DNA from 2 places in the Bacillus safensis genome. Region 2 is predicted to be linked to the other one. Evidence: a T-box and tRNA genes for the amino acid it is inferred to sense, from the RefSeq annotation. Region 2 holds a T-box; the other holds one or more tRNA genes.
What was found. The T-box of region 2 lies ahead of tyrS (tyrosine--tRNA ligase). A T-box ahead of a tRNA ligase gene usually reads a tRNA of that ligase, here a tRNA-Tyr.
Positions count from the first base shown of each region.

Region 1: it has a tRNA-Tyr gene. The T-box ahead of tyrS (tyrosine--tRNA ligase) is inferred to sense a tRNA for this amino acid. The anticodon was not compared.

Region 1 covers NZ_CP154909.1:161,108-176,226, reverse strand. Annotated here, with positions in the region: gene cdaA (diadenylate cyclase CdaA) at 1-549, opposite strand, end outside; gene rsiW (anti-sigma-W factor RsiW) at 767-1,393, opposite strand; gene sigW (RNA polymerase sigma factor SigW) at 1,408-1,971, opposite strand; gene rocF (arginase) at 2,159-3,070, opposite strand; tRNA gene AAYR28_RS01015 (tRNA-Gln) at 3,207-3,278, opposite strand; tRNA gene AAYR28_RS01010 (tRNA-Tyr) at 3,283-3,367, opposite strand; tRNA gene AAYR28_RS01005 (tRNA-Thr) at 3,396-3,468, opposite strand; tRNA gene AAYR28_RS01000 (tRNA-Val) at 3,472-3,547, opposite strand; tRNA gene AAYR28_RS00995 (tRNA-Glu) at 3,554-3,628, opposite strand; gene murQ (N-acetylmuramic acid 6-phosphate etherase) at 3,849-4,760, shown strand; gene AAYR28_RS00985 (MurR/RpiR family transcriptional regulator) at 4,775-5,644, shown strand; gene AAYR28_RS00980 (PTS transporter subunit EIIC) at 5,641-7,020, shown strand; gene pbp4b (penicillin binding protein PBP4B) at 7,034-8,389, shown strand; gene AAYR28_RS00970 (glycoside hydrolase family 3 protein) at 8,403-10,322, shown strand; gene AAYR28_RS00965 (exo-beta-N-acetylmuramidase NamZ family protein) at 10,373-11,578, shown strand; gene AAYR28_RS00960 (bile acid:sodium symporter family protein) at 11,622-12,587, opposite strand; gene AAYR28_RS00955 (SulP family inorganic anion transporter) at 12,650-14,089, opposite strand; tRNA gene AAYR28_RS00950 (tRNA-Thr) at 14,445-14,517, opposite strand; tRNA gene AAYR28_RS00945 (tRNA-Asn) at 14,519-14,593, opposite strand; rRNA gene rrf (5S ribosomal RNA) at 14,636-14,751, opposite strand; rRNA gene AAYR28_RS00935 (23S ribosomal RNA) at 14,813-15,119, opposite strand, start outside.
Region 2 covers NZ_CP154909.1:2,609,367-2,624,485, reverse strand. Annotated here, with positions in the region: gene acsA (acetate--CoA ligase) at 1-1,265, shown strand, start outside; T-box leader at 1,325-1,556, shown strand; gene tyrS (tyrosine--tRNA ligase) at 1,609-2,877, shown strand; gene AAYR28_RS13420 (antibiotic biosynthesis monooxygenase family protein) at 2,964-3,320, opposite strand; gene AAYR28_RS13415 (esterase/lipase family protein) at 3,591-4,169, shown strand; gene AAYR28_RS13410 (cysteine hydrolase family protein) at 4,366-4,932, shown strand; gene AAYR28_RS13405 (hypothetical protein) at 4,977-5,531, opposite strand; gene rpsD (30S ribosomal protein S4) at 5,828-6,430, opposite strand; gene AAYR28_RS13395 (GAF domain-containing protein) at 6,734-7,231, opposite strand; gene refZ (forespore capture DNA-binding protein RefZ) at 7,358-8,023, shown strand; gene hisJ (histidinol-phosphatase HisJ) at 7,993-8,808, opposite strand; gene ezrA (septation ring formation regulator EzrA) at 9,150-10,853, shown strand; gene brnQ (branched-chain amino acid transport system II carrier protein) at 10,895-12,238, opposite strand; gene brnQ (branched-chain amino acid transport system II carrier protein) at 12,454-13,794, opposite strand; gene AAYR28_RS13365 (cysteine desulfurase family protein) at 13,981-15,119, shown strand, end outside.

The DNA.
Region 1 (15,119 bases), 1.2 Mb from region 2:
AGCTGCAATCTCATCCCGCTTCATAATGACAGCACCGTCATGAAGCGGTGTATTCGGAATGAAAATATTAATGAGCAGCTCTGAACTCACCTTTGCATTCAAAGGAATTCCTGTCTCTATGTAATCATTCATTCCGGTATCGCGCTCAATTGTCAGCAGCGCGCCGATTCTGCGTTTCGCCATATAGTTAATTGCTTTTGTAATTGCCTCGATCGTTTTCTGCTGCTGTTCCTCTACAGGTGTCCCGCTTCTTGAGAAGAAACGGCCGCGCCCAAGCTGCTCAAGCGCTCTCCTTAGCTCTGGCTGAAAAATAATAATGATCGCAAGGAATCCCCACGTAATCGCTTGATCCATCAGCCATTGAAGTGTGTTAAGACCGAGATACGCACTTCCCATCCTGACGAGAACAATGACCACAATTCCCTTTAAAAGCTGAACCGCTTTTGTTCCGCGGATGACCATCATTAATTTATATATCACATACCAAACAACGAGAATATCAACAGCATTACCGAGGTACTGCAAAAAAGGAATATCCCCTAAAGCCATTTCCTCGTCCTCCAGAATTTTCAGTTATTCTTCGTTTGATGCATTTTTTAATAAAAAAAGAGCCTATGTATCAATACATAGCGTGGCTATTATACCACATTTTGTTTCAGCAAGGAAAATAGTTGCCATATCTGGCTGACTTGCTAGTATGCTTGAATCTCAGCAATGTATAGAAAAAGAGCAGCCCCCCTTAGAGACTGCTCTTAAACCGCTTGAGTTACTTTTGCTCCTCTGGACCAATGACCCGCATCACGTTTTGTGCTGTTGATTTCATTTTGTACCAGATCCAATCAAACACTTCATTAATTTCATTAATTTGACCAGTGACTTGTCCGGCAGAAGCAGTCAGCTGTTCCCCATTGACGACGGTGACATTTCCATCAACCTTGCCTTCTACAATCAGCTTGCCATTTTTGACAGTGATGTCACCCTTTACGGTTTCCCCTTTAGGTACGGTCACTGTATCATTTTCAACGACGAGATTCGGCTGCTTTGACACACTGAAATTATGATCGGTATTCCAGCTCGTAAACAGACTGCCTCCCATTAAAATGAGAAAGAGGGCAGCGGCTACCATCAGCGGGTGAGCTTTGATCCATCTTTGAACCGACACACGCTTTTTCTCTTTTGGAAGACCTGCCATCACCTTTGCAGTGAAATCAGATGGTGCTTCTATATGAGATGTACTCTGCACTAGCGCGATGGATTTCTCAATTTGTTGAAAATGAGTACGGCACTCCTCACACGATTGCAGATGGCTTTTTAATTCTTTTTCGTCTTGGGGCTCAATGTCCCCGTCTAAATACTGATGCATAAGCTGGACGATTCTATCCTGACAGCTCATCAAAATCACCTCACTCAAAGGTCTCTCAACTGTTTCCGGAGAGCCTCTCTACCCCTGTGTATTCTCGTTTTCACCGTACCAACTGGTATATTTAGAATCTCACTAATTTCTTTTAACGAGAGTTCATCAATATACTTTAATACGATGACTGAACGATATTTGTCGGGTAACCTTAGAATTTTTTGCTGAATGGTACTCGATAATTCAAGAGATACCACCTCATCCTCTGGCAAAATGCCATCAGCAGCAATTTGAGAATACATATTTAATCCTTCTGTTCCTGCCACCTCTGCATCTAAATAATAATCCGGCTTTTTTTTGCGAATACGGTCGATGGTCAGGTTGGTTGCAATGCGGTACAGCCACGTGGAAAACTTACGATTCACATCAAAGCTTTCGATATTCACATAGGCTCGAATAAACGCCTCCTGCGCAATATCCTCCGCTTCATGTGCATTCCCAAGCATACGGTAGCACAGCTGATAAATTTTGTCTTTATACAGGTCTACGATGTCTGCAAATGCGTTCTGGTCGCCTTTTTTCACTTGCTTAATTCTCTTTTTAATCATTGTGTCCATAGTATATTCAACCTCTGCCTTCACCGGTCTTTATGTATACGAACCTCTTTCCAAAAGGTTTCATTCTCCTCTAAAAAATAGTGTAACAAATTTTTGACAGTGTGTTACGCTTATCAACCGGTAAAAACCTTAACATATCCTTAAATTTTCCCAAAACAAAAAAGAACGGGAACAAGTCCCGCTCTACCTACAATAGCTTTTCACCCATTAATGAACCAATTAACGCAACTGCCGCTTCAGCGGTTTTGTTTTTCTCATCTAAAACCGGATTTACTTCCACAAATTCAGCAGACGTTAAAATACCTGCCTCCTCTAAAAGCTCCATTGCGAGATGACTCTCCCGGTAACTAATGCCGCCTGCTACCGGAGTACCTACACCAGGGCATTCCGCTGGATCTAGCCCGTCTAAATCAAGTGATAGATGGACACCATCGGTTCTCTCCTTTAGATACGCAATCGCTTCCTCCATCACCCTTGTCATCCCTAAACGATCAATTTCATGCATCGTATACACTTTAATGCCTTTCTCTCGAATCAATGCCCGCTCTCCTTCATCTAAAGATCGAGCACCAATTATAACGACATTTTCAGGCTTCAATTTAGGCGAATAACCACCAATGTTCGTTAAATCTGCATGCCCAAAACCGAGACTGACAGCAAGCGGCATGCCATGAATATTTCCAGAAGGAGAGGTTTCCTCCGTATTCAAATCCCCGTGTGCATCATACCAAATGACACCTAAGTTTTCATAATGCTTGGCTACCCCAGCAAGTGTGCCTATCGCAATGCTGTGATCACCGCCTAAAATGAGCGGAAACGAACCAGATTGCACAATACTGTCAACCTTCTCAGCAAGCAGCTGATTTGCACCAGCATTCTCCGTCAAATTCTTCAGCTTTTCACTTGTATATAAACCTTTCTCATCATCTCTTTGTTCAACTGGAATATCTCCAAGATCCTCTACATCAAATGAGAGCGTTTCCAATTTTTCTTTTACGCCTGCACAACGAATCGCACTCGGGCCCATATCGACGCCCCTTCTCGTTTGACCCAAGTCCATTGGAACTCCAATAATCGTGACCTTCTTTTGCTCTCCCATATGTACATCCCCTTTCCGTTCATGCTTATATTTTACTTTCTTGATGCCTTCTGACTCAACTCGACAACATTTTGAATAGTTATACAGTCCCTCTGCCAACATAAAAAAAGACACCTTTTTCAAAAAGGTGTCTTAACTGGGCTAGCTGGATTCGAACCAACGCATGACGGAGTCAAAGTCCGTTGCCTTACCGCTTGGCTATAGCCCAAAAATGGTGGAGGGGGACGGATTCGAACCGCCGAACCCGGAGGGAGCGGATTTACAGTCCGCCGCGTTTAGCCACTTCGCTACCCCTCCACATATGGAATTGATAAAGAAAAAACAGTGCCGGCAAGAGGACTTGAACCCCCAACCTACTGATTACAAGTCAGTTGCTCTACCAGTTGAGCTACACCGGCATATGGTGGAGGATGACGGGCTCGAACCGCCGACCCTCTGCTTGTAAGGCAGATGCTCTCCCAGCTGAGCTAATCCTCCACATCATGGTGACCCGTACGGGATTCGAACCCGTGTTACCGCCGTGAAAGGGCGGTGTCTTAACCGCTTGACCAACGGGCCAGTTTGTCAAGTTTGTTGTTTCCGTGAAGCTGACAAAAGTTATTATATACAGGTTGTCCCCCTTTTGTAAAGGGGATTTTTATTTTTTTTATTTTCTAACTATTTACTCCCTATTCGTTCAACAATTTAACTGAAATATAATTTCAATATTCAAATATAATATTGAAATTTCATATCATACTCAATATACTGAAAATGAAGAAATAAGGAGGTATGTCACATGCAGCCATCTCAACTGCGTTCTTTGACAACAGAATCAAGAAACCCAAACACAATGGGAATTTCTCAAGCAGATCCGCTTGAAATACTCCAGATGATCAATGAAGAAGATATGAAGGTCGCTCAAGCAGTCAACCTTGTACTTCCACATGTCAAAACAGCAAGTGACTTTGCTTATGAATCCATCTCAAATGGAGGCAGACTCATTTATATAGGCGCCGGAACAAGCGGCAGAATTGGCGTAATGGATGCTGTCGAATGTCCCCCAACCTATAGCGTCTCACCTGATGTCATTGTAGGCATCATGGCAGGCGGAGACTCAGCCTTTTCTCAAGCTGCCGAAGATGTGGAAGACAGTGAAGAAGCCGGCAAACAGGATTTAGTACACATCCACCTGACATCAAAAGATACAGTCGTCGGTATTGCCGCAAGCGGCAGGACACCTTATATCATCGGCGCTTTAAACTATGCAAAGTCAATTGGAGCTAAAACAGTAGCACTCAGCTGCAATGAACAAGCAGAAATTAGCGAGCTTGCAGATTGCGCCATTGAGGTCATTGTAGGACCAGAAGCCATCACTGGGTCAACAAGAATGAAAGCAGCAGCCGCTCATAAAATGATTTTAAATATGCTTTCCACGTCTGTCATGATTAGACAAGGCAAAGTATATGAAAATCTGATGGTTGATGTAAAAGTCAGCAATCATAAATTAAAAGAACGCGCCATCACCATCATTCAACATGTGACAAACGCTTCCTACGAACAAGCCGTGAAGACTCTTGAAGCAGCAGACTTAGAAGTCAAAACGGCCATCGTCATGCTCCAAACAAACACAGACAAGAAAACAGCCAAAGATTTACTCAACAAAACGAATGGCCACATCGACAAAGCGATCTCACGTTATCAATCCTAAAGGAGGCAGAGCTCATGTCAGCAGGTGGACTTACCCTACTACACACAATCAAATCAAAGCTTCCCCAATCTGAAAAAATCATTGCAGACTATATCCTTGCCCATCCTGACAAAGTCATTAAAAGTACAGTACACGAAATCAGTCAGGCAGCCGGCGCAAGCAGCTCTGCAGTCATCCGTCTTTGTAAATCTCTCGGGCTGGATGGCTATCACGATTTAAAAATGCGGATCGCTGGAGATTTGATGCATGACGATAAACAAGGCTACAGAGATATCGAACAAGATGAACCGCTTCAATCCATTATTCAAAAAACAGCAGGAAACTCGATTCAATCGATCAAGGACACCGCTTCTATTTTAAATCCAGAAGCTTTAGAAAAGGCTGTTCAATTACTGCTGCATGCAAATCAAATTCATTTTATCGGTGTTGGTGCATCTGGCATCGTCGCAGCTGATGCCCAGCAGAAATTTCTCAGAATTAACTATGCAGCGACAGCCTTCACTGACATGCACATTGCATCTACGGTCATTGCAAATGCGGGAGAGAATGACATTGTGTTTGGTATCTCCTTTTCAGGAGAAACGTTAGACATCATTCAAGCCCTTCAGCTTGCAAAAGACAACCAAGTGAAAACCATTGCTTTAACACATCCAGGTCATACAAGCGTTTCTGCTTTATGTGATGTTCACCTATCGACGTCCGGTTCCAATGAAGCACCTTTTCGCAGTGCTGCCACTTCCTCTAGAATGGCACAGCTCTACTTAATTGATGTCTTGTTCCTCAGTTTAGCTTCTCGTCAATATGAAGAGACAGCGCAATATATTGACAAGACAAGGCATGCCATCCGCTCCATGAAACGAAAATCAAAGGGGGATTCAACATGAGTCATCAAAAGAAATATCAGCAGTTGGCGAAAGATATTCTTTCACTCTGTGGTGGTTCTGAAAATATCTCTTCCCATACACATTGTATGACAAGGCTCCGAATTACACCGATCGACAATGAAAAAGTTCACATCACAGCAATCAAAGAACTCGATGGCGTCATTGGCGTCGTCGAAGCAGAAACGCTTCAAATCATTTTAGGCACTGGCGTTGTCAACCAAGTATCAAGTGCGTTTGAAGAGCTGCTAAATGCCTCTGGCTCTTATGATTTAAACAACGAAGCACAAAAAAACAAGCAAGCCATTTCACAAAAGAACCGCACACCGTTCAAGCTGTTCTTACGGCGGATTGCCAGCATTTTCATTCCAATTATTCCGGCACTAGTTGCCTCAGGTCTGATTACCGGAATAACAAAAGCAATTGTGCAAGCAGGCTGGCTTGACGAAAAATCTCAAGCTGCGATTATTTTAACGGTTATCGGTTCTGGACTTTTCGCTTATCTCGGGATATTAGTCGGAACAAATGCCGCAAAGGAATTTGGAGGCTCTCCTGCATTAGGCGCATTAGCTGGTATCCTCATTATTAACCCAGCCTCCGCAGACATTATGTTATTTGGCACAAATATTCTACCAGGCAGAGGCGGACTCATCGGTGTTCTTCTAGCCGCCATCTTTATGGCACTTGTGGAAACCCGAATTAGACGCTTCGTCCCGCAATCACTTGATATCATCGTCACACCAACCATCACACTGCTCATTACAGGCATTTTCACGTACGTTGTCTTCATGCCAGTCGGCGGATTTATATCTGATGCCATCACCTCAGGACTGACTTATCTATTGAATATGGGCGGAATTTTCGCAGGATTTGTTCTTGGTGCTACCTTCCTCCCACTTGTTGTAACAGGACTTCACCAAGGGCTGACACCAATTCATATGGAACTCATCAATTCAATTGGAGATGACCCGCTTCTGCCAATTCTCGCTATGGGCGGTGCAGGACAGGTCGGCGCTGCATTCGCCATTTATATGAAAACAAAAAAGAAAAAGCTCAAAAGAGCCATCGCTGGCGGACTTCCTTCAGGGATGCTGGGGATTGGCGAACCACTCATTTTCGGTGTCACACTCCCGCTGGGACGACCATTTCTCACCGCTTGTCTTGGTGCAGGAATCGGCGGCGCATTTCAAGCCTACTTCCAAATTGCGACGAAAGCCATCGGGGTATCCGGTCTTCCATTAACCTTTATTGTTCACACACATCAAATGCTTCTTTACTTAATTGGACTATTCATCGCATATGTTGCTGGATTTTTCTTCACATACTTATTTGGGTTTCATGATGATATGGCTGTTGAATTCGAGGATCACAATCAATAAGGAGGTCTAGACCTTGAAGAAATGTTTTCTTTTGATCACATGTCTGCTCATGCTCCTTGGGTTACCAGTACAAACATTTGCAACTAGCTCCCATCCTGTATCGTCTTTGTCTAAAACAGCTCATGAAGAATATCCCGTCTTAAAAAAAGCAAAACGACCGGAACAAGTAGGTGTTTCTTCCAGGCAGCTGAGGAAGGTTGATCAAATGATTCAAAATGACATCAAAGCAGGATTTCCAGGAGCCGCTCTCATCATTATCAAGGACGGAAAGATCGTCCATCAAAAAGCCTATGGCTACCGGCAAAAATATGATGGCACAACAGAACTCAAATCGTATAAAAAAATGAAAAAAGATACACTATTCGATTTGGCATCCAATACAAAAATGTATGCGACCAACTATGCCCTGCAAAAGCTTGTCTACGAGAAAAAACTTGATGTCAGCGAAAAAGTACAGACCATCCTTCCAGATTTTCAGGATGAACCTGATGCAAAGGTAACCGGTAAAGACCAGCTTCGGGTAAAAGATCTTCTCACCCATTCTGCGGGTCTCCCTTCCAGTGTCTTATTTTATAGCAAAGAATCAGCTGGCTCTTTTTATTCTCAAGACAGAAAAACAACGATGAAATGGCTGCCAAAGGTACCGCTGCAATACAAGCCAGGTACCCAGCACATTTATAGTGACATTGATTACATGCTGCTAGGCATGATCATCGAGAAGAAAACAGGCATGCCTCTTGATCAATATGTAGAGTCAACAATTTATCGGCCGCTAGGTCTCAAACATACCATGTTCAATCCGCTGCAAAAAGGGTTCAAGCCGAAGCATTTTGCAGCAACTGAACGTTTAGGCAATTCACGAGACGGTGTCATCGATTTTGAAAACATCCGACGGTACACCCTGCTAGGTGAAGTACACGACGAGAAAGCATATTACTCAATGGCAGGTATCTCCGGCCACGCTGGACTTTTCTCGAACACCTCAGATATGGCCGTGCTGCTTCAGCTGATGCTTAATAAAGGAGGCTATGGAAAAACAACCATTTTTGATCAGGCTTCTATCGATCTCTTTACAGCCTCATCTGATACGAACCCAACTTACGGGCTAGGCTGGCGAAAAAACGGTCATACTGACATGGAATGGATGTTTGGAAAATATGCAAGTAACGAAGCCTATGGGCATACTGGCTGGACCGGCACAATGACGTTGATTGATCCTAAACACAATTTAGGTGTCGTGTTGCTGACGAATAAGAAACATTCACCCGTTGTTTCACCAGAAACAAATCCTAATCAATTTGAAGGCGACCTGTTCCCAACTGGTACTTATGGAAGCATCATGACCGCAATCTACGAATCTTTTCAGTAAAAGGAGGAATTCGATGTTGAAAGCTCTCTTCCCCGCTGCACTGGTTTTAGCCCTGCTAACCTCTTCCATTCCAACGGAAAAGGTTAGCTCTGCCTCTCTGCCAACCGCTAAACAAATGGTTCAAGACATGTCACTGGATGAAAAGATAGGTCAAATGCTCATGCCGGACTTTCGCAATTGGCAAACAAAAGATGACTCCACACCTACAGGCTTCACAAAGATGAATAACGAAGTATCTCATCTTGTAGAAAAATATCATCTAGGCGGTGTCATCTTATTTGCCGAAAATGTCGTTGATACGGAACAAACCGTGAAACTCACCCATGAATTTCAAAAAGCATCACCAAACATTCCTTTACTCATTTCCATTGATCAAGAAGGCGGAATCGTCACAAGGTTACAAAAGGGAACACATTTCCCAGGAAATATGTCGATTGGTGCCTCTAGAAGCAAAAAAAATGCATATGACACAGGAAAAATCATCGGAAAAGAATTAAACGCCTTAGGCATCAATACAAACTTCTCTCCTGTGCTTGATGTGAATAATAACCCAAACAACCCCGTCATTGGTGTCCGTTCCTTTAGCTCTGATCCTGCTCTTGTCTCTAGACTTGGCCTTCAAACCATGAAAGGACTTCAAAAGGAAAAGACCATTTCCACACTAAAACATTTCCCGGGACATGGTGATACAGCCGTCGATAGTCACTACGGCTTGCCGCTCGTAGAGCATGACCTAGATCGTTTAAAAAGGGTTGAGCTGTATCCGTTCCAACAAGCGATCAATGCTGGTGCAGATATGGTCATGACCGCTCATGTGCAATTTCCTGCCATTGATGACACAACGTATCGAAGCAAAAAAGATGGCGAGGACATCATGGTTCCAGCAACCTTATCAAAAAAAGTTATCACAAACTTATTAAAAGAAGAGATGGGCTTTCAAGGTGTTGTTGTGACAGACGCTCTAAATATGAAAGCGATTGCAGATAATTTTGGACAGGAAGAAGCCGTAGTGATGGCCATTAAAGCAGGCGTCGACATCGCTCTCATGCCAGCACCAATCACCTCATTAAAAACAGAGAAAAACCTAGAGAATGTATTCAATGCTGTCAAACAAGCGATTTTAAAGAAAGAGATTCCGATGTCGCAGATTAACGAATCTGTCGAAAAAATTCTTCAATTGAAAATCAAACGCGGCATTATTTCCTCCAAAAAACCAATCAGTCTTGAGAAAAAAATCAAAAAAGCCACTCAAGTCGTCGGGAAAAAGTCGCACCTTAAAGCAGAACAAAAAATGGCACGTGAAGGAATCACCCTGCTTAAAAACAACAAAAAGACCTTACCTTTCAAGCCTAAAAAGAATGACAAAATCGTGGTCATGGCACCTTACGAAGATCAGACTAAAGCAATGTCTGTCACAGTCGAATCTCTCATGAAACAAAAAAAGATCAAGCCTGTACGCATCCAGTCATATGCTTTTGCGGATAAAACGTTCACCAAAGATACAGCCAAACTGATTCAAGAAGCTAACTATGTCATCACTGGCTCTTACGTTGTCCAAAATGATCCAGCTGTGAATGATGGCGTAATTGATGACAATGTCCAGGATCCGAAAAAATGGGCTACTGCCTTCCCTCGTGCTGTCATGAAAGAAGCAGCAGCACAAAACAAAAAAATGGTCATCATGAGTCTTAGAAATCCTTATGATGCGGCAAATTTTGAAGAAGCCGATGCCTTACTAGCTGTGTACGGTTTTAAAGGCTACTCAAACGGACAATTCAATCAGCCAAATATTCCTGCTGGACTAGAAGTGATATTTGGAGCTGCATCACCTAAAGGGAAACTGCCAGTTGATATCCCATCTGTCACTCATCCAAATCAAACCCTTTACCCATTCGGCTATGGCCTCAACTTGAAAGGGAAACAGATCAAATAGGAGGGATTCTCTTGAAGAAAACAGTCAGTTTCATACTCGCAAGCTTTCTCATGATGAGCACATTGACCGCCGCCTCTCCCGCAGAAGAACGAACAGATACAAAAGGAAAAAAAGCAGCAGTCAAAACAGGGATCGAAACACTTCTCTCAAGCAACCTTTCATGGCTAAAAGGGAAAAGAGTTGGTCTCATTACCAACCCGACTGGCATTGATGAAAATATGAAAAGCAGTGTCGATCTCCTATTTGAACATCCAAATATCAAGCTCACTGCTTTATATGGACCTGAACACGGCGTGCGCGGCGATGCACAAGCAGGAGAAGGCGTCGAATCCTATACCGATGAAAAAACAGGTCTTCCTGTTTACTCTCTTTATGGAAAAACAAGAAAACCAACTCCTGAAATGCTGAAAAATGTAGATGTCCTGCTGTTTGATATTCAAGACGTTGGTGCTCGTTATTACACCTATATTTACACAATGGCCTATGCGATGGAAGCCGCTAAAGAAAACAACATTCCCTTTGTTGTCCTAGACCGCCCAAATCCCATTGGCGGACTAAAAGTAGAAGGACCTGTTTTAGAGCCTGAACACGCCTCATTTGTAGGGCTCTATCCAATCCCATTAAGACATGGAATGACCACTGGTGAGCTTGCAAAACTGTTTAACAAAGAGTTTCATATCAATGCTGATGTAACAGTCATCAAAATGAAAAATTGGAAGCGGTCCATGACATTCGATGATACAAAGCTGCCGTTCGTCCTTCCTTCTCCTAACATGCCAACAGTGGATAGTACCTTTGTATATCCTGCCACAGGATTAATTGAAGGCACAAATGTCTCTGAAGGCAGAGGAACGACAAAACCATTCGAGCTCATTGGTGCACCATATATCAATAGCAGCGAGCTGGCAGATCACTTAAATCAGCTAAAACTAAAAGGCGTTCAATTTAGACCTGTGTCATTCACCCCCACATTTTCTAAACATGCCGGTACACTATCTCATGGTGTGCAGTTATACGTCACAGACCGCTCATCCTTCGAAGCGGTGAAAACGGGGTTATCCATTATCAAAGCAATACATGATTTATACCCTAATGACTTTCAGTTCCTTCAAACAGGCAGCTTTGACAAACTCATCGGGAATGGCTGGATGAAAGAAGAGATCAATAAAGGAACTTCCGTCAAACACATTATGAAACGCTATCATCACGACCTTAAAACATTCGAAAAGAAGCGAAAAAAATATCTCATCTATTAAATCACAGAAAAAACCTCCATCTATCAAAGGATGGAGGTTTTTTTTATGAGAAAGATTTGGTCACAGCAGGTGCTTTCAGCTCAAAACGATTGAGTAAGAAACCAAACAAGGCAGCAAGCACTTGCTGAAACAGCATGCCAATCACCACAGGAACAGCGACAGCAGGCGGGAAAAAGCTAATGGCAAGCACAGCCCCCGCACTAATGTTTCTCATACCGCCCGTATACACGATGGCCACAATCTCTCCTTGAGTACATTTCATCGTCTTTCCAATCAACCATGCAAACGCATATCCGCTCATCGCAATGAGAAACACAGTCGCTGCCTTGCTAAAAAATGCGGCATCCAGTTCACGCAAGTATGGCGCAACAACAGAACTGTTAATCGACACCACTACAAACAAGCCTATTTTTGAAAAAGGTGACAGTGTCTGACTGATCATTTTCGTCACAGCAGGCTTTGCATAGTGACGAACGAGCATGCCTAAAATAGATGGAAGCACCACCATCCCAAACAGCCCTTTCATGATCGCGACCATGTCCATATGAACCTGTGTACCGGCTAAAAGTGACAAACTGGCTGGCACAATCAATGGCGAAAGCAATGTATCAATTAAAATAATGGATAATGTTAACCCAACATTCCCCTTATACATTGCCGCCCATATTAAACTAGAAACTCCAGTGGGAATCACCATTGCCAGTGTCAAACCGGTGATGGTCATGGCATCACCCGCAAATATGAGATGTCCCGCTGACCAAGCATAAAGAGGCATCAACACGTGTAAAATCATAAACGATAAAATCAAAGGCAATGGGTGCATCACCGTATGCTTTAAAGCCGAAAAAGTAGAAGACAAACTCCCTGCAAAGGTCATCACAGCAAATACCCATGGCACCAAAAACGTAAAATCCTTTAAATAGGCCGCCAACAAAACACCGAGTAACACACTAAAAGGTGTAATGAGCGGCATCATCCGGCCGAGCACTTGATTCAAACGCACAAGCATGCCGGCCACCTCCATCCCTTCACTTTCTTACCTTTTCTATTGTAACAGACAGAAAGGTCTTTTTAAGAACCATTCACTTGTTTCACAAGCTTTTGACTTGATGTATCCATTCCAACTACGTCCACCTGGACGCCATTTGCTTGATACCTTTCCTTTATACGTTCTATCGCTGCTACGCCTGATTCATCCCATATACGTGCTTCAGACAAATCAATCACAACAGATTGAAGTTCTTTCCCCTGATGGAAAGCTTGGATCAAATCAGTGACAGAAGCAAAGAAAATTTGTCCTTTAACTCGATATTCCCAAGTACCTGCCTGGCTTTCTTTAGACGTAATATGAAGCTTCGATATCTTTGCGACAAAGAATACCGCACTAAGCAGTACACCTGCAAAAACGCCTTTTGATAAATCATGAGTCAACACCACCGTCACGACCGTGACAACCATCACAATAGAATCTGTTTTCGGATTCTTTTTTAGCTGCTGAAAGGAACTCCAATCAAATGTGCCAATGGAAACCATGAACATCACAGCCACTAGAGCAGCCATCGGAATTTGAACCACGACATCACCTAGTACAAAAATCAGCACCATTAAAAAAGCACCCGCTACAAAGGTAGAAAGCCGGCCTCGTCCTCCTGCCTTCGTATTAATCACAGATTGGCCAATCATCGCACAACCAGCCATACCGCCAAAGAATCCCGCAACCACATTGGCAATCCCTTGACCTCTCGCTTCCTTGTTCTTATTACTAGACGTCTCTGTCATATCATCGACAATCTGTGCGGTTAAAAGAGACTCAAGTAAACCAACCATCGCAAGTGCTAAAGAATAAGGAAAAATGATAGCAAGTGTTTCCCAGCTAAACGGAACTTGAGGAATCAGAAAAACAGGCAAAGAACTAGGAAGCTCTCCCATATCTCCAACTGTTCTAACATCAATATGTCCAAATACAGCCAATATCGTCATTACAATAATGGCAATGAGTGGGGAAGGTATCACCTTTATCACCATAGGCAATAAATAAATGATCAGCAGGGCACCACCTGTCATCATATACATGGCTAATGATTCCCCAACGAAATGTGGAAGCTGAGCCATGAAGATCATAATAGCCAACGCATTGACAAAGCCAACCATGACGGACCTCGGAATAAATTTCATCAAACGAGACACTCGGCACAATCCGAACACAATTTGAATCAAACCCGTCAAAATCGTAGCTGCAAACAAATATTGCAACCCATGATCAGCAACCAAATTAACCATGACGAGAGCCATAGCCCCTGTTGCAGCCGAAATCATGCCTGGACGTCCACCAACAAACGAAATCACAATCGCAATACAAAAAGATGCATACAACCCGACTTTCGGATCAACGCCCGCAATAATCGAAAACGCAATGGCCTCAGGAATTAAAGCCAGTGCGACTAATATACCCGCAAGAACGTCCTGACGTACATGTCCAAACCATTCTTGCTTTACAAATAAATCTTTCAAACCATCTACTCCTTTTTATATACATTCCGTACATGGAAAAAGAAGATCAACTATACCTGGAGATGAAGAAAGGAAAAACAAACGATACTTCACTTTCGGGGGAAAAGAGGAACGTACAGAGTCTTTTGATATAGAGGATATCACTTTAGTAAGAATAAAAGAAAGAGACTGAAGAATCAAGAACAAAAAGAAGGAGATAAGTAAAAAAGCGATGCAACAATGCTGTGCAAGCCGTTTTCTTCGCTTTCCTAAAGTCATCAGTCTATTGATCATCGAGCAATTTAATATATATGTAAACAAACAAAAAAAGCCTTCTCATCATCGAGAAACCTTGTCATATCAACATATAGAGGAAAGCTTCCAAGCGGGCTCGAACCGCTGACCTCTTCCTTACCATGGAAGTGCTCTACCTACTGAGCTATGGAAGCATGGCTCCGCAGGTAGGACTCGAACCTACGACCGATCGGTTAACAGCCGATAGCTCTACCACTGAGCTACTGCGGAATAATAAAGTAACTTCTTCCATTGGAAGGATATAAACAAAAAGCTTGGCGGCGTCCTACTCTCACAGGGGGAAACCCCCAACTACCATCGGCGCTGAAGAGCTTAACTTCCGTGTTCGGTATGGGAACGGGTGTGACCTCTTCGCTATCGCCACCAAACCTGATGGAGAGAATGTTCTCTCAAAACTAGATAACAATGTTCATGCTTCACATTAGAATATAGGTTAAGTCCTCGATCTATTAGTATCTGTCAGCTCCACGTGTCACCACGCTTCCACCTCAGACCTATCAACCTGATCATCTTTCAGGGATCTTACTTCCTTGCGGAATGGGAAATCTCATCTTGAGGGGGGCTTCATGCTTAGATGCTTTCAGCACTTATCCCGTCCGCACATAGCTACCCAGCGATGCCCTTGGCAGAACAACTGGTACACCAGCGGTGCGTCCATCCCGGTCCTCTCGTACTAAGGACAGCTCCTCTCAAATTTCCTGCGCCCGCGACGGATAGGGACCGAACTGTCTCACGA
Region 2 (15,119 bases):
CTGATCTGCTTGAGCGAATTCCATTTGCAGAGCTTCCGAAGCTTGAATCTGTCGTCATTGTCGGCGGTGAAAACGAAGACGTCGATGGTGTGCGGACAATTCACTATGAAAAGGCGTTTGAGGAGGCAGCAAAGGAGCTTGAGATTGAATGGATGGATGAAAAAGACGGCTTCCTGCTTCATTACACATCAGGATCTACTGGTACGCCAAAAGGTGTGCTTCATGTCCATGGTGCAATGGTCCAGCAAGGCCAGACTGGTAAATGGGTGCTTGACTTGAAAGAGGATGACGTTTACTGGTGTACAGCTGATCCAGGCTGGGTTACAGGCACAGTGTACGGTATTTTTTCACCGTGGTTAAATGGGGCGACGAATGTGATTTTAGGCGGCCGGTTTAATCCTGATACGTGGTATGAAACCATTGAATCACTCGGTGTAACTGTTTGGTACAGTGCCCCGACCGCCTTTAGAATGCTCATGGGGGCAGGGGATGATCTCATTCAAAAATATGACCTCAGCTCGCTCCGCCATGTTTTAAGTGTGGGAGAGCCGCTTAATCCAGAAGTCATCCGCTGGGGAGATGCTGTTTTTGGCAAGAGAATTCACGACACTTGGTGGATGACAGAAACGGGTGCACAGCTGATTTGTAATTATCCATGCATGGACATCAAGCCAGGCTCGATGGGAAAACCAATTCCAGGCGTAGAAGCGGCAATTGTTGATAATGCAGGAAATGAACTTCCGCCATACCGGATGGGCAACCTTGCGATTAAAAAAGGCTGGCCTTCTATGATGCATACGATCTGGAACAATCCTGAAAAATATGAATCTTACTTTATGCCGGGAGATTGGTATGTTTCAGGAGATTCAGCTTATATGGACGAAGACGGATACTTTTGGTTCCAGGGACGTGTCGATGATGTCATCATGACGTCAGGAGAGCGGGTCGGTCCATTTGAGGTGGAAAGTAAACTGGTCGAACATCCAGCTATTGCGGAGGCTGGTGTCATTGGAAAGCCAGATCCGGTCCGCGGTGAAATTATTAAAGCATTTATAGCGCTTAGAAGCGGATATGAGCCGACAGATGAGCTGAAAGAAGAGATTCGTACATTTGTGAAAAAAGGACTCGCAGCACATGCGGCACCGCGAGAAATTGAGTTCAAAGACAAACTGCCGAAAACGAGAAGCGGAAAAATTATGAGACGTGTGCTAAAGGCGTGGGAGCTGAATTTACCTGCTGGCGACCTTTCGACAATGGAAGATTAAATTTTTTCATCAGTTGACTTGATATCAAAAGTGTGTTAAAAATGACATTAGTTGAATATGAAAAGGTTTTGACTGAGATTCAGTAGAATGATCTTTCCCTGTTGAAGAGAGCTGACGGCTGGTGCGAGTCAGTACAAAGAGATATTCGAATTACCCTCACGAACCGCTTTTACGAAAAGGAGCATGCCCTGATTAGTGAAAGAACGGATCTGTCCGTTATCAGTGTAAGTGAAAAGACGAGATTTTTTGTCTTTTAAGCAGGGTGGTACCGCGATATATATCGTCCCTTCGTTCATTCGAAGGGGCGTTTTTTTGTTGAATTGTAAAAAAAGGAGATTTGGAAATGAGTCAATTGATGGAAGAGCTATCGTTCAGAGGATTAATTCAGCAGCAAACAGATGAAGAAGGTTTAACAAAATTATTAGCAGAAGAAAAAATCAAACTATACTCCGGCTTTGATCCGACAGCTGACAGCTTACACATTGGTCATCTATTGCCAATTTTAACATTACGCAGATTCCAAGAAGCAGGTCATCATCCGATTGCTCTTGTTGGCGGCGCAACTGGACTAATCGGCGACCCTAGCTTCAAAAAAGCAGAACGTTCACTCAACCCAGCAGAAATCGTCGAACAGTGGTCAGAAAAAATCAAAGGACAGCTGTCTCAATTTCTTGATTTTGAAGCAGGGGAGAATCCAGCCGTTATCGTGAATAACTACGACTGGATCAGCCAAATGAATGTCATCACGTTCCTTCGTGATGTTGGAAAGAACTTTGGTGTAAACTTCATGCTGGCAAAAGATATCGTGAGCTCACGTATCGAAACAGGGATTTCTTACACAGAATTCAGCTACGTTATCCTTCAGTCTTTAGACTTCTTAAATCTTTACAGAAATGAAAATTGTAAGCTGCAAATCGGCGGAAGTGACCAGTGGGGAAATATCACATCTGGACTTGAGCTGATCCGTAAGTCTGAAGCAGAAGGGGCAAAAGCATTTGGTCTGACGATGCCGCTTGTCACAAAAGCAGACGGCACAAAGTTTGGTAAAACAGAAGGCGGCGCCATCTGGTTAGATAAAGAAAAAACGTCTCCATACGAGTTCTACCAATTCTGGATCAACACAGATGACCGTGATGTCGTGAAATACTTAAAATACTTTACGTTCTTATCAAAAGAAGAGATCGCATCGTACGAAGAAAAAGTGCAAACAGCACCTGAAAAGCGTGAAGCGCAGCGCCGTTTAGCAGAGGAAGTGACAACACTTGTACATGGCCGTGAATCACTAGAACAGGCTGTTAACATCTCAAATGCGCTATTTAAAGGTGAGATCAAATCTCTTACAGCTGAAGAAGTGAAAGTAGGCTTTAAGGATGTTCCATCAATGGAGAAAAGCAGCACAGAAGAATTAACACTAGTCGATATCCTTGTGGAATCAAAGCTGTCTCCATCAAAGCGTCAAGCGCGTGAAGATATCACAAATGGTGCTGTCTCCATCAACGGAGAGAGACAAACAGATAAAGATTATGTTCTTTCCGCTGACGACCGAATTGAAAACCAATTTACCGTTTTAAGAAGAGGGAAAAAGAAATACTTCCTCGTGACGTATAAATAAATCTTTATGAAACAGTAAGCATCATGGAAAAGCACCTCAAATGTTCGTATACATTGAGGTGCTTTTCTTTTTTATGTAGAAGTAGCTCATTCGTCTGCTTCTTGTTCAAGGAGTGAATCTTTGTTTGTATAAGCATGTTCTACCTTACAAATTCGGGTTGTATAGGATTCATACCAATCTTTTTTTCCCTTTTTTTGAACACGCTGATGTGCTGTATGTGCTTTCCATTCTTTGATGGCTTCTAATGAATCCCAGTAAGAGACAGTGATTCCAACACCATGTTCATCTCGTACACTTTCCATTCCAAGAAACCCATCTAGATCTTTCGCTAATTCTTCCATTTTTTGAGCAGCAGCAGCGTATTCTTTCTGCTCGACATTTGTTCGTTTTGATGTGAAAATCGCGGCGTAGTAGGGTGGTGCAGGTGTTTGAGTAAATAGCATCTAGTAGAACCTCCTTAGTCTATTGATATTATATATGAAAGAAAGAAGGTCTCGTAGTCTTTTTGTTTTAATTTAAAAAAGTCCAAGGTGCTTTTTGATTATTTATATTTTTGTAAAATCATCTCATAAACATTACCTTGTTCACTTTTCTGACATATTTTTCTTGTATAAAATAGAGTCGTATAAGATGAATAAGGGGGAATGAAAGTGATGTTTGTTAAGAAAAGGAGTTTGCAAATTCTCATTGCGCTTGCATTGGTGATTGGTTCAATGGCGTTTATCCAGCCGAAAGAGGCGAAGGCGGCTGAGCATAATCCGGTTGTGATGGTGCACGGCATTGGCGGTGCCTCTTATAACTTTTTTTCTATTAAAAGTTATTTGGCCACACAAGGCTGGGATCGAAACCAATTATATGCTATTGATTTCATAGACAAAACAGGAAATAACCGCAACAATGGTCCGCGTCTATCGAGATTCGTCAAAGATGTGTTAGACAAAACGGGTGCCAAAAAAGTAGATATTGTGGCTCATAGTATGGGCGGGGCGAACACGCTATACTATATTAAGAATCTAGATGGCGGCGATAAAATTGAGAACGTTGTCACAATTGGTGGAGCAAACGGACTCGTTTCAAGCAGAGCATTACCAGGCACAGATCCAAATCAAAAAATTCTTTACACATCCGTCTATAGCTCAGCAGATCTTATTGTCGTCAACAGCCTCTCTCGTTTAATTGGCGCAAGAAACATCCTGATCCATGGCGTTGGTCATATCGGTCTATTAACCTCAAGCCAAGTGAAAGGGTATATTAAAGAAGGACTGAACGGCGGAGGACAAAATACGAATTAAAAAACGAAAAAAGACAGCGGCATATGCTGTCTTTTTTGATGTCAGCTGGCATATGGCAGCTAGAGATATTGAAAAGGGTGGCAAAACGATGATACACAAACAGACCATCGTACATAGCTGAATAAAAACATGTACAAAACGATCGCCATTCCTTACACTACATGTAGTGAATGTGAATATTCGGAGGTGGACGTTTGTGAAAACGAATCAAAAGGCTTTGATCATTGTCGATGTACAAAAGGCGTTCGAGCATGAAAAATGGGGAGAACGCAATAACCTAGAGGCAGAGGAGAATATTAGCCGGCTATTAACGTTTTGGAGAGAGAAAGGCTGGAAAGTGATTCATATTCAGCATACATCCGACAATCCGGACTCTGTATTTCATCCAGCAAATGAAGGGCACCTTTTCAAAGATATGGCTAAACCGCTAGAGGAAGAAATGGTGATACAAAAGAAAGTCAACAGCAGCTTTATTGGTACTAACTTAGAGGAACATCTAAGATCAAACCAGGTTGACACGGTCGTGATCGCAGGATTAACAACCCCTTACTGCGTATCAACGACCACAAGAATGAGCGGAAATCTTGGCTTTGATACGTATCTGATCTCAGATGCAACAGCCGCCTTTGGACTAACAGATCAAAATGGTACATATTTTGACCCAGAAACGATCCACCGGCTCTCACTTGCAACCCTGCATGATGAATTTGCGACTGTCATGACAACAGAGCAGCTCATCGCAAAATGGACAAGTCCAGAATGAACGTTTGAAAGCTCCTAGGAAGAGATCTAGGAGCTTTTTTTATGCTAAGTATATGTGTCCAGCGATTGTTTTCGTTGTTTCTTACGTGAGTAAACGAGATCAATCTCAATAAATAAAAAACTGACAAAGAATGATAAAATCAATACGCCGGAATCCTCTATCGATACATTCATTAAGTTTAAGTAAAGGACATACTTGATAGAGAGATGTAAAACGATCCAAGAACTCACCCATTCCAAAGTATAAGTGAGCCATATAGGAAGTTTAAGGAGATAAGCCAGTCCTTTTCCTATGAATAGAAGGACAGGTGACCAAAAAACGACGATAACACTCACTAACAAAGAGAAAGAGATCAAAGAAAAAAAAGAATCATACGTGATGGTTTCTCCAAAAAGAAAATTCACGCCTAAAACGGTGATGTATAGCAATACACTTGGAACCGCGATCACAAAGCAGATAGAAAAAAAGAGCAGAAAGATAAACAGACTTGCAGCAAATCTATTGGGCGGCTCATCGATAATCTGTTTTTTTCTTAGAAGAGAATAGGCAATCACTGATAAGGTTAAAAGTAAGAATAGAATAATCGTGATACTATACATGGAACTCCTCCATCTAAGTACTATAGAAGACCATACGACTGATGTGTCATCTATCATGATTGTACCAATAGAAAAAAGACACTTCAATGAAATGTTTCCTATATTTGTATATAAAAATAGAGACAGGTTTGATTGAAGTAAGAATGGAGCAGGCAGCCGGGGAAAATAAGTGTTGAAAATGGAAGATGACTTCAAATGATTTCATGTATAATTGAGAACATACAAAAAACCCTAGAAATCCTTGAACAATCAAGGGATCTAGGGTTTGTTTGCTCTCTCTTAGAGAAGTAATGAAATTAACGAGAGTAGAACTCAACGATTAGTTGTTCGCTGATTTCAGGCGCTAATTCAGAACGCTCTGGAAGACGAGTGAAAGTTCCTTCAAGCTTTTCAGCATCGAAAGAAAGGTATTCAGGAACGAAGTTGTTTACTTCAACTGATTCTTTCACTACTGCAAGGTTTTGAGATTTCTCACGAAGAGCAATCGTTTGACCTGGTTTCACAGAGAAAGATGGGATGTCTACACGGCTTCCATCAACAAGGATGTGACCATGGTTTACTAGCTGACGAGCTTGGCGGCGAGTACGAGCAAGGCCAAGACGGTATACTAGGTTGTCAAGGCGAGTTTCAAGAAGGATCATGAAGTTTTCACCTTGTTTACCAGGAAGTTTAGCAGCTTTGTCATATAGTGTACGGAATTGACGTTCGTTGACACCGTACATGTGACGAAGCTTTTGCTTCTCTTGTAATTGTAAACCGTATTCAGATAGTTTTTTGCGTTGTCCTGGACCATGTGGGCCTGGAGCGTAAGGGCGTTTTTCAAGTTCCTTACCTGTTCCGCTTAATGAAATGCCTAAACGGCGGGAAATCTTCCAACTTGGACCTGTATAGCGAGCCATAATGTGACTCCTCCTTATTGTTTTTATTTGTGAAAAATAAAAACCGTCTGTTCTTCCTCTTTTTCGTCATTATGTTTTCATGCATCCTCGCTCCAGCAGCAGGGAGTTACAAGATACACCTTCATAATATAGAAGGAACAAAATGATACAAAAAAGCCGAACAAAAAGGCTGCCATATTTCACACAAACTCTATTATATGACGCTGGGTAGGAGAAGTCAACCTATTTAGAGACAGAGGTGACGTTCTCCATTATATAAAGAAACATAAAAAAGCAGACAATGTGCCTGCTTTTTCTTCATGATTACGCATCCGTAGAGACGGATAACGCCTGTTGGAGAATTTCTGTAAATTGAATAAGGTAGGACTCATCTACTTCACTGAAGCGGTCTTTCACAGGGCTGTCAATATCGAGCACCCCAATGATCTGTCCATTGACCTTGAGCGGAATGACTATTTCAGATTGCGATGCTGCGTCACAGGCAATATGTCCAGGGAATGCATGGACATCAGCGATACGCTGCACTTCACCTGTCGCAAACGCTGTACCGCAAACGCCTTTTCCAGAAGGGATGCGCACACATGCAGGCAGTCCGTTAAACGGTCCAAGCACAAGCTCGCCGCCCTTTGCTAAATAAAACCCTGCCCAATTGACTTCAGGAAGTGAGTGATAGAGCAGCGCAGCTGCATTTGCCAAGTTGGCAATCAGATCAGGTTCACCATCTGTAATGGCTTCTACCTGTTTGACAAGCAATTGATAGTCTTTTGAAGGATCGCCAGACTGTTTTTCGACATGAAACATGAAAATCTCCTACTTTCTATCTTAAAAATACATAACTTGCGTCTCGCATGTGGGATTTGTCGAGCAATTGTAAAAGGAACTTCCGCCTTCATCTTGAAGTATGTACACATGAAGAGGGGTGAGCGGATGAAAACATCAACAACCGTGCAAACAAAAGACCGTATTATGGATGCTGCCATCAGACTTTTTAACCAAAAAGGATTTTCTGGAACCTCTGTCCGTGAGATTGCGAAGGAAGCAAACGTCAACGTTGCCCACATTTCTTATTACTTTCAAGGAAAAGGAGGGCTGCTTGAGCAGCTCGTATCCGATTTTTATGAAGGTTACATTCACATGATTGAATCACATCTCCATCACATGGAAACCCGTCATGCAAAAGAATGCTTACTACATGTGGTTTTTGATATTTTATCTTATCAGCACAAGCACCGTCAATTAACCCGTTTCGTTTATCGGGAGGTGACGATTGATTCGACACTCATCAGAGAAATCATGTCGACATATTTAACAAAAGAAAAGTATTTGTTTCAGCTTATCATTGAAAAAGGAAAAAGCACCCATGTCATTTGTGAGCAGCTTTCACTCGCATCCTTTATGATTCAGCTAAAATCACTTCTCATGATGCCATATTTACAGCCGCAATATTTAACAGAGGTGCTTTATTTGAACCCAAGTGAGCCGTATTTCTATCAAATGTACTTTAAGGAGCTGAGCCGCTCGCTTCATTATCTGTTAGAACCAAAAGAGCCGGCACTAGATTCTCATCTGAACCTCATGATGTCCTCGAATTGATCATACGCATATCCGAGATCTTCCGCTTGATGGGCATCAGAGCCGAATATGAGCGGAATTTTTTTCTTTTTTGCAAGCTCAATCATCCATTGATCTAAATAGATACTTCTGGCATATGTTTTACGAAGACCTGATGTATTAAAATCTAAGGACATGCCTTTTTTTGCCGTTTCTTCAAGGCAGAGGGTGACCTTTTGACAAAGTTCAGGTGACATTTCATATGGAAAAAGCTGTTTGAATTTCTGGACAAGGGTGATATGACCGATTCTCTTTGGCTTATATTGGCCTAAAGATGATAGAATAGAAGAATGAATTTGGTCATAGTAGCTTTGATAGACCTGTTCGATGCTGCCATAGATGCTTATTAGCTGCTGGAAGGCATGCTCGTCAAAATCAAGGCAAATATAATCATCGCCAGCAGGAAGAAAGTGAACAGATAAAATGGCGTCGTCTAGTTCTGGACCGTAGCAGTCTAAAAAGGTTCTTGTTTCCTCTTCATACTCTTTGATAAAGTCAACCTCAAGCCCAGTTTTTACTATTAATTGTCCTTTGTATTCTTGTTTCAGCTGAGCCAGTTTCGTTATATACGCTTCAAGGTCTTGGAGCTTCATGGCACTATCCTGCTCAGGTGTTGGATCTTGAAACGATGGAGGCAGCGGGGCATGCTCGGTAAAGGTTATGGAATCAAATCCCTTTTTAATGGCTTTTTCAATATAAGAATGAAAAGAATCAAGCGAACCGTGCGGGCAAAACGGTGTATGTAGATGTGCATCTTGTTTCAGCATGTCGTCACCTCTTGTCGATATTTTGAAAAACGTGATGTTTATCAGCGAAAATAATGAAAAATCATGACCAAAAATGCTGGTTACATGGTATCATAATAACAATGAAAACGACAGCTTCCGCATACATAAAAGCAGGTCACATTGATACGTGTGATCAAATGATAGAAAGCGCACAAATACTTTCTTGAAAAAACATACATAAAACCGTGAATGGATGGTATTGGAAAACATACGATCCTGCTTATAAAAAAACAAATGCAAAGCGGACACGAAAGGGTTCTCAGGTCTACTCGGGACACTTTTACCCTGACATCACTTAGATCACAACAAGGGGGCTCATTATGGAGTTAATCATCGGTTTAATTGTCATTTTGCTTGCTTTGTTTTCAGTCGGTTATTTCCTGCGAAAAAATATATATAAAGAGATTGACCGATTGGAAGCATGGAAAATTGAAATTTTAAACAGATCAATTGTAGAAGAAATTTCAAAGATCAAACATTTAAAAATGACCGGAGAAACAGAGCAATTTTTTGAAAGATGGCGTGCAGAGTGGGACGATATCGTCACAGCCCATCTTCCAAAGGTAGAAGAGCTATTATATGATGCAGAAGAGTATTCTGATAAATATCGATTCTCCAAAGCCAAGCAGGTTCTTACGCACATTGAGGACTTGCTGAGTGCTGCTGATTCGAACATTGAAGACATTTTAAAAGAGATTGCAGACCTTGTCACAAGCGAGGAGCAAAATCGCAAGGACATTGAAAAGGTCAAAGAACAATATCAAACAGTTCGAAAAAATCTGCTTGCGTACAGCCATTTATACGGCACCCTTTATGACAAAATGGAGCAGGACTTAGATGAAGCCTGGGAAGGGATCAAGCAGTACGAAGAAGAGACAGAAAACGGCAACTATATGAAAGCAAGAAAGATTTTGCTTGAGCAAGACCGCAGACTCGATCAGCTTCAGCTGTATATCAATGATGTACCGAAGCTCATTGCAGACTGTAAACAAACCGTACCAGGCCAGCTGACGAAGCTGAAAGACGGATATAAAGAAATGACAGACAAAGGCTACAAGCTCGAGCACATCCAGATCACTAAAGAGCTTGAGAACTTAAACAAACAGCTGACCCGTGCGGAAAAACTACTGATTGATGAACTCAATCTGGTAGAAGCATCAAGCGTTTTGCAAATGATTGATGATGCCATTCAGACACTGTATGATCAGCTGGAAGCGGAAGTAGAAGCAGGTCAGGAAATCAAAAGTAAAATGCCTGAGCTGACGGAAGCATTTGAAAAGCTCGAGCAGGATCACACCCAAACAAAGGCAGAAACAGCTCTTGTAAAAGAAAGCTACAAACTGACAGCCGGAGAGCTTGATCAACAGAAGGCGTTCGAGAAACGCTTAGAAGAAATTGAAAAGCTCATGAAACAAATTCGCGAGAAGCTTGATCGTGATCATGTTGCATATTCACTATTAATGAATGAAATCAATCAGCTTGAGACCTTTATCGATGATGCAAAAACATTGCATGATACATTTAAGGATCATCTTCAATCATTAAGAAAAGAAGAGCTGCAAGCGAGAGAAACACTGGCTGAGCTCAAAACGATGCTGACAGATACAGTGCGTCAGCTGCAAAAAAGCAATATTCCAGGTATACCTGCTGATATGAAAGAGCAGGCTGAAAAAGCGCAGGAGATGATTCAGCAAGTGCACGAGCAGCTGGAGAACCTGCCGCTCAACATGCCAGCTGTGAATGGGCAATTAAAAGAAGCCTCCGACACAGTGAGACATGCTGTGAATGAGACGGAAGAAATGCTCACTAAAGTGGATCAAATTGAACGAATCATTCAATATGGCAATCGTTTTAGAAGCCAAAATCATATTCTTTCAGAACAATTAAAAGAGGCAGAGCGAAGATTTTATGCGTATGATTATAATGGTTCATTTGATGTAGCAGCATCAGCTGTGGAAAAAGCATCACCTGGAGCCGTTCAGAAGCTATTAGCTCAGCACGAAAAAGAATATCAGCATCAATAAAAAAGCTGAAGTCCATTGATAGGACTTCAGCTTTTTTTGTATTATGATGCCTGTTTCTGGCGTTCTTCTGAAGCAGAAGAAGTGAAAAGTGAGATCACGAACCCAATGGCGACCCCAAGTATCGCAGGGACAAGCCAGCCAATGCCAAGGTCATAAAAAGGCAGCACTGTTTGTAAAATGTCTTTTACTGGACCGATTGGAAGCTTTGCTGCTGCTAAGCCGTCAAATAAGCTGACGCACCCTGTTAAAATTAACGAGAGGACATACACAGGTCTTCTATGTCCAAGCCATTTATCAGCAAGTGATAGAACGATGATCACAATCGCCAGCGGATAAATCGCTGTTAAGACTGGAACAGAGAAAGCAACAATATGAGCAAGTCCAAAGTTAGAAATGATGAAACTAAATAATGTAACAAGTGTCACGACCATTTTATAAGAAAGTTTAGGAAGTAACTTTGAGAAATACTCTCCGCATGATGTGACAAGACCGATACTTGTTGTTAAACAAGCGACTGTGATGGCAGCACCTAACACAATATTTCCTAGACTGCCGAAAAGGAACTGAGAAGACTGAGCTAAGATTTTGCTTCCATCTCCAACGAATCCAATGGCATGTGTACTAGAAGCGCCTAGATACGCAAGCGATAAGTAAACGAAGGTTAATCCAGCAGCTGCAATCAAACCCGCTTTGATACAAGCAGAAGCCAGTGCCTTTTTGCTTGTCACACCGCGTCCTTTAATCGCGTTGATGACAACAATTCCAAACACAATAGAAGCAAGAGCATCCATTGTTTTATAGCCCTCTAAAAATCCTTTGAAAAACGATCCGTTGCTATAAGATACATCTGGTGTACCAATCACGCCCATCGGCGTCAAAATGGCTTTTACAATGATAATAAAAATAATCGTAAATTTAATCGGTGTTAAAATTTTCCCTACACGATCCACGATTTTCGTTGGATTTAAAGCAAGGTAATACGTAATACCAAAAAAGACGAGTGTAAATAAAAGAAGGGACAGCCAAGCTGGTACACTTGATAAAAATGGTAATGCCCCAATCTCATACGAAACTGTTCCTGTACGCGGAATAGCGAAAAGCGGTCCAATGGATAAATATAAAATGACGGTGAATGCTGTTCCAAACACTGGGTGAGCCTTATCTGCAAGTCCTTTTGCATCACGCCCTGTTAAAGCAATTGCAATAATCCCGAGTAGAGGTAAACCGACACCTGTTAATAAAAATCCGCCCATTGCTTTCCATACATTTGTTCCGGCATATTGCCCAAGCTCTGGTGGATAAATCATATTTCCGGCGCCGAAGAATAAAGCAAATAACATAAAACCTATAATAATCGTATCTTTCGTCGACAATGTTGCCTTCATTGAATATAAAGCCTCCAATATTATGTTGAAATATTCTGTTAATTAGCTGCTAAAACGGTTCTTCATTAACATTCACTAATTATAAAGGATGTACGCCTGATGTCAACATGTGTTTTCATACAAAAGTCATGAATTTTTCTATTTTAGTATATGAAGAACATAAAAAAACATCCCTTTCTCTTATGGAAAGGGATGTTTTTAGTTTTGATGCTTGATTAAGCAGGCTGTTTAGGTGGACTCGTAAACAAAGAAATAAGAAGACCAATAATGGCTCCAAGTACGGCAGGGATGGCCCAGCCGATCCCAAGTTTGTATAAAGGAACAGTAGCTTCTAAAATTTTATTTAATCCGCCAAGAGGAATCTTCGCTGCCACTAACCCGTCGATTACGGCAAAGATACCTGTAAAAATGAGTGAAGCGATATAAATAATCCGTCTTCCGTTGATCCAGCGATCAAGAAAAGATAAGAGAATGATCACGATGGCTAACGGATAAATCGCAACAAGAACCGGAACAGAGAGCGAAATAATTTGTGCCAGTCCAAGGTTTGCTACAACTGTACTGAATAAAGATACAACTAAAACAACTGTACGATAAGAAAAGCGTGGAAATAGTGAAGAAAAATATTCCCCGCAGGATGAAACCAGTCCAATACTTGTGGTCAAACATGCAAATAAAATCGCAGCCCCTAGCACAATATTACCAGCAGAACCAAATAAAAAGTTCGCCGCAAGCGAAAGGAGTTTTCCGCCTTCATTTGCCCCGACCATGCCTGTAGCCTCAGGACTTGACGCTCCGACATAAGCGAGTGATATGTACACAAGAGCTAGTCCAGCAGCTGCGACAAGCCCTGCTTTAATACAGGCTGCGGCAATCGATTTTCGTTCTGTAATACCGCGTTCTTTCACAGCCGTGACAACGACAATTCCGAAAACGATTGAAGCAAGAGCATCCATCGTTTTGTAGCCTTCTAAAAACCCGGTAAAGAGCGGGCTTCCTTCATAAGTTGGATGCGGACTGCCAATTCCACCCATTGGTGTCGCGATGGCTTTTATCACAATTAAAGCAATGACAGCGAGTAAAATTGGTGTTAAAATTTTACCGATTCGGTCAACGAGTTTCGATGGATTTAAAGCAAGAGCATAAGTAATGCCGAAAAAAGCAATCGAAAACAAGAATAATGGAATCCATGATTCAGACTGCGCTTCAGTCAGAAACGGCGCCAGCCCAATTTCATAAGAAACCGTTCCAGTACGAGGGATCGCAAAGAAAGGCCCAATGGATAAATATAAAATGACGGTGAAAATGGTACCGAATGTAGGATGAGCTTTGTCAGCAAGCCCTTTTGCTCCAGTTCCTGTCAGGGCAACGGCGATGACACCTAAGAGCGGAAGTCCAACTCCTGTCAGTAAAAATCCACCGATCGCAAGCCATACGTTTTCACCTGCGTACTGTCCAAGTACAGGAGGGAATATCATATTGCCTGCGCCGAAAAAGAGTGCAAACAACATTAAGCCGATGGCTAATGTGTCTGTTTGACTTAACTTATTATTCATAAGGTTATCCCCCTATTATTTTATTTTTCCGCCATGTTTAAATATTCTGTCAATTTAGGAAAAAATATGACAATGGCACTATGCATGATATAGTGAATTGATGAGGTTGTCAATATACCGCTTTATATTGAAATAAAAGGAATTCGGATCATATTAGTTAAACGCAAGAGGATAAGGAGTTTCGCCATGATGTATCTTGATAATAGTGCAACCACAAAACCGTACCCTGAGGTTTTACAAGTATATCAGCAAGTGAGTGAACGTTATTTTGGAAATCCATCTTCGCTTCATCAGCTCGGAATTGATGCAAGCCGGCTGTTAAATGAAACGAGAAAACAAATGCTTCACTACACGGGCTTGAAACAATATGAGATTATTTTTACTTCTGGTGCAACAGAAGCGAATAACATTGCCATTAAAGGGGCAGCACTTGCCAAAATGAACCGGGGCAAGCATATTGTGACCACAGAAATAGAGCATCCTTCTGTTATTGAATCGTTTGAACAGCTGAAGGCGTTATTTGGCTTTGACATCTCCTATATTCAAGTAAATGAGCATGGCCATGCAGATATGACTCATTTAAAAGAAGTGCTTCGCCCTGATACAGTGCTTGTCAGCATGATGCACGTCAATAACGAAACCGGTGCCATCCAGCCAATTGAAGAAGCTGCTGGCATTATTCGCGAGCATGCCGAAAACGCACTTTTTCATGTCGACGGGGTGCAGGGAATGTGCAAGGTAGCACTCAATAAACAGCTGGATGTAGACCTTTTGACGATGTCAGGCCATAAAATTCATGGTTTAAAAGGCACTGGAGCACTCTTTTTAAAGAAAGATGTCACTCTCGCCCCTTTCATTACTGGGGGAGAGCAGGAATTAGGGCTTCGTTCAGGTACTGAAAACCCTGCTGGAGCTGTCAGCTTAGCAAAAGCCATGAAACAATCATTTGAACAGCTTGACAAGTATCATGATGAGATGCTGAACTTAAAAACGCAGCTGCAAAAACAGCTTGGAGACATAGAAGGTATTGTGATGAACACACCGCAGGCGCTAAGTGCGCCGCACATTGTGAATTTTTCAGTGCCGGGTATTCAAATTGAGGTCCTCCTCCATATGCTTGAAAAAGAAGGCATATATGTTTCTACAACCTCTGCCTGCTCAGCTAAGAAAAAAGAGCCAAGCCGTGTCCTGCTGGCAATGGGAAAACCAGAGGAAGTAGCCAAAAGCAGTATGAGAATCAGCTTAACGTATGGACAAGGACCAGAGCTAACGCCGCAAATCATCACATCGATCGCACAAAGTGTGAAAAAATTAAAAGGAATGAG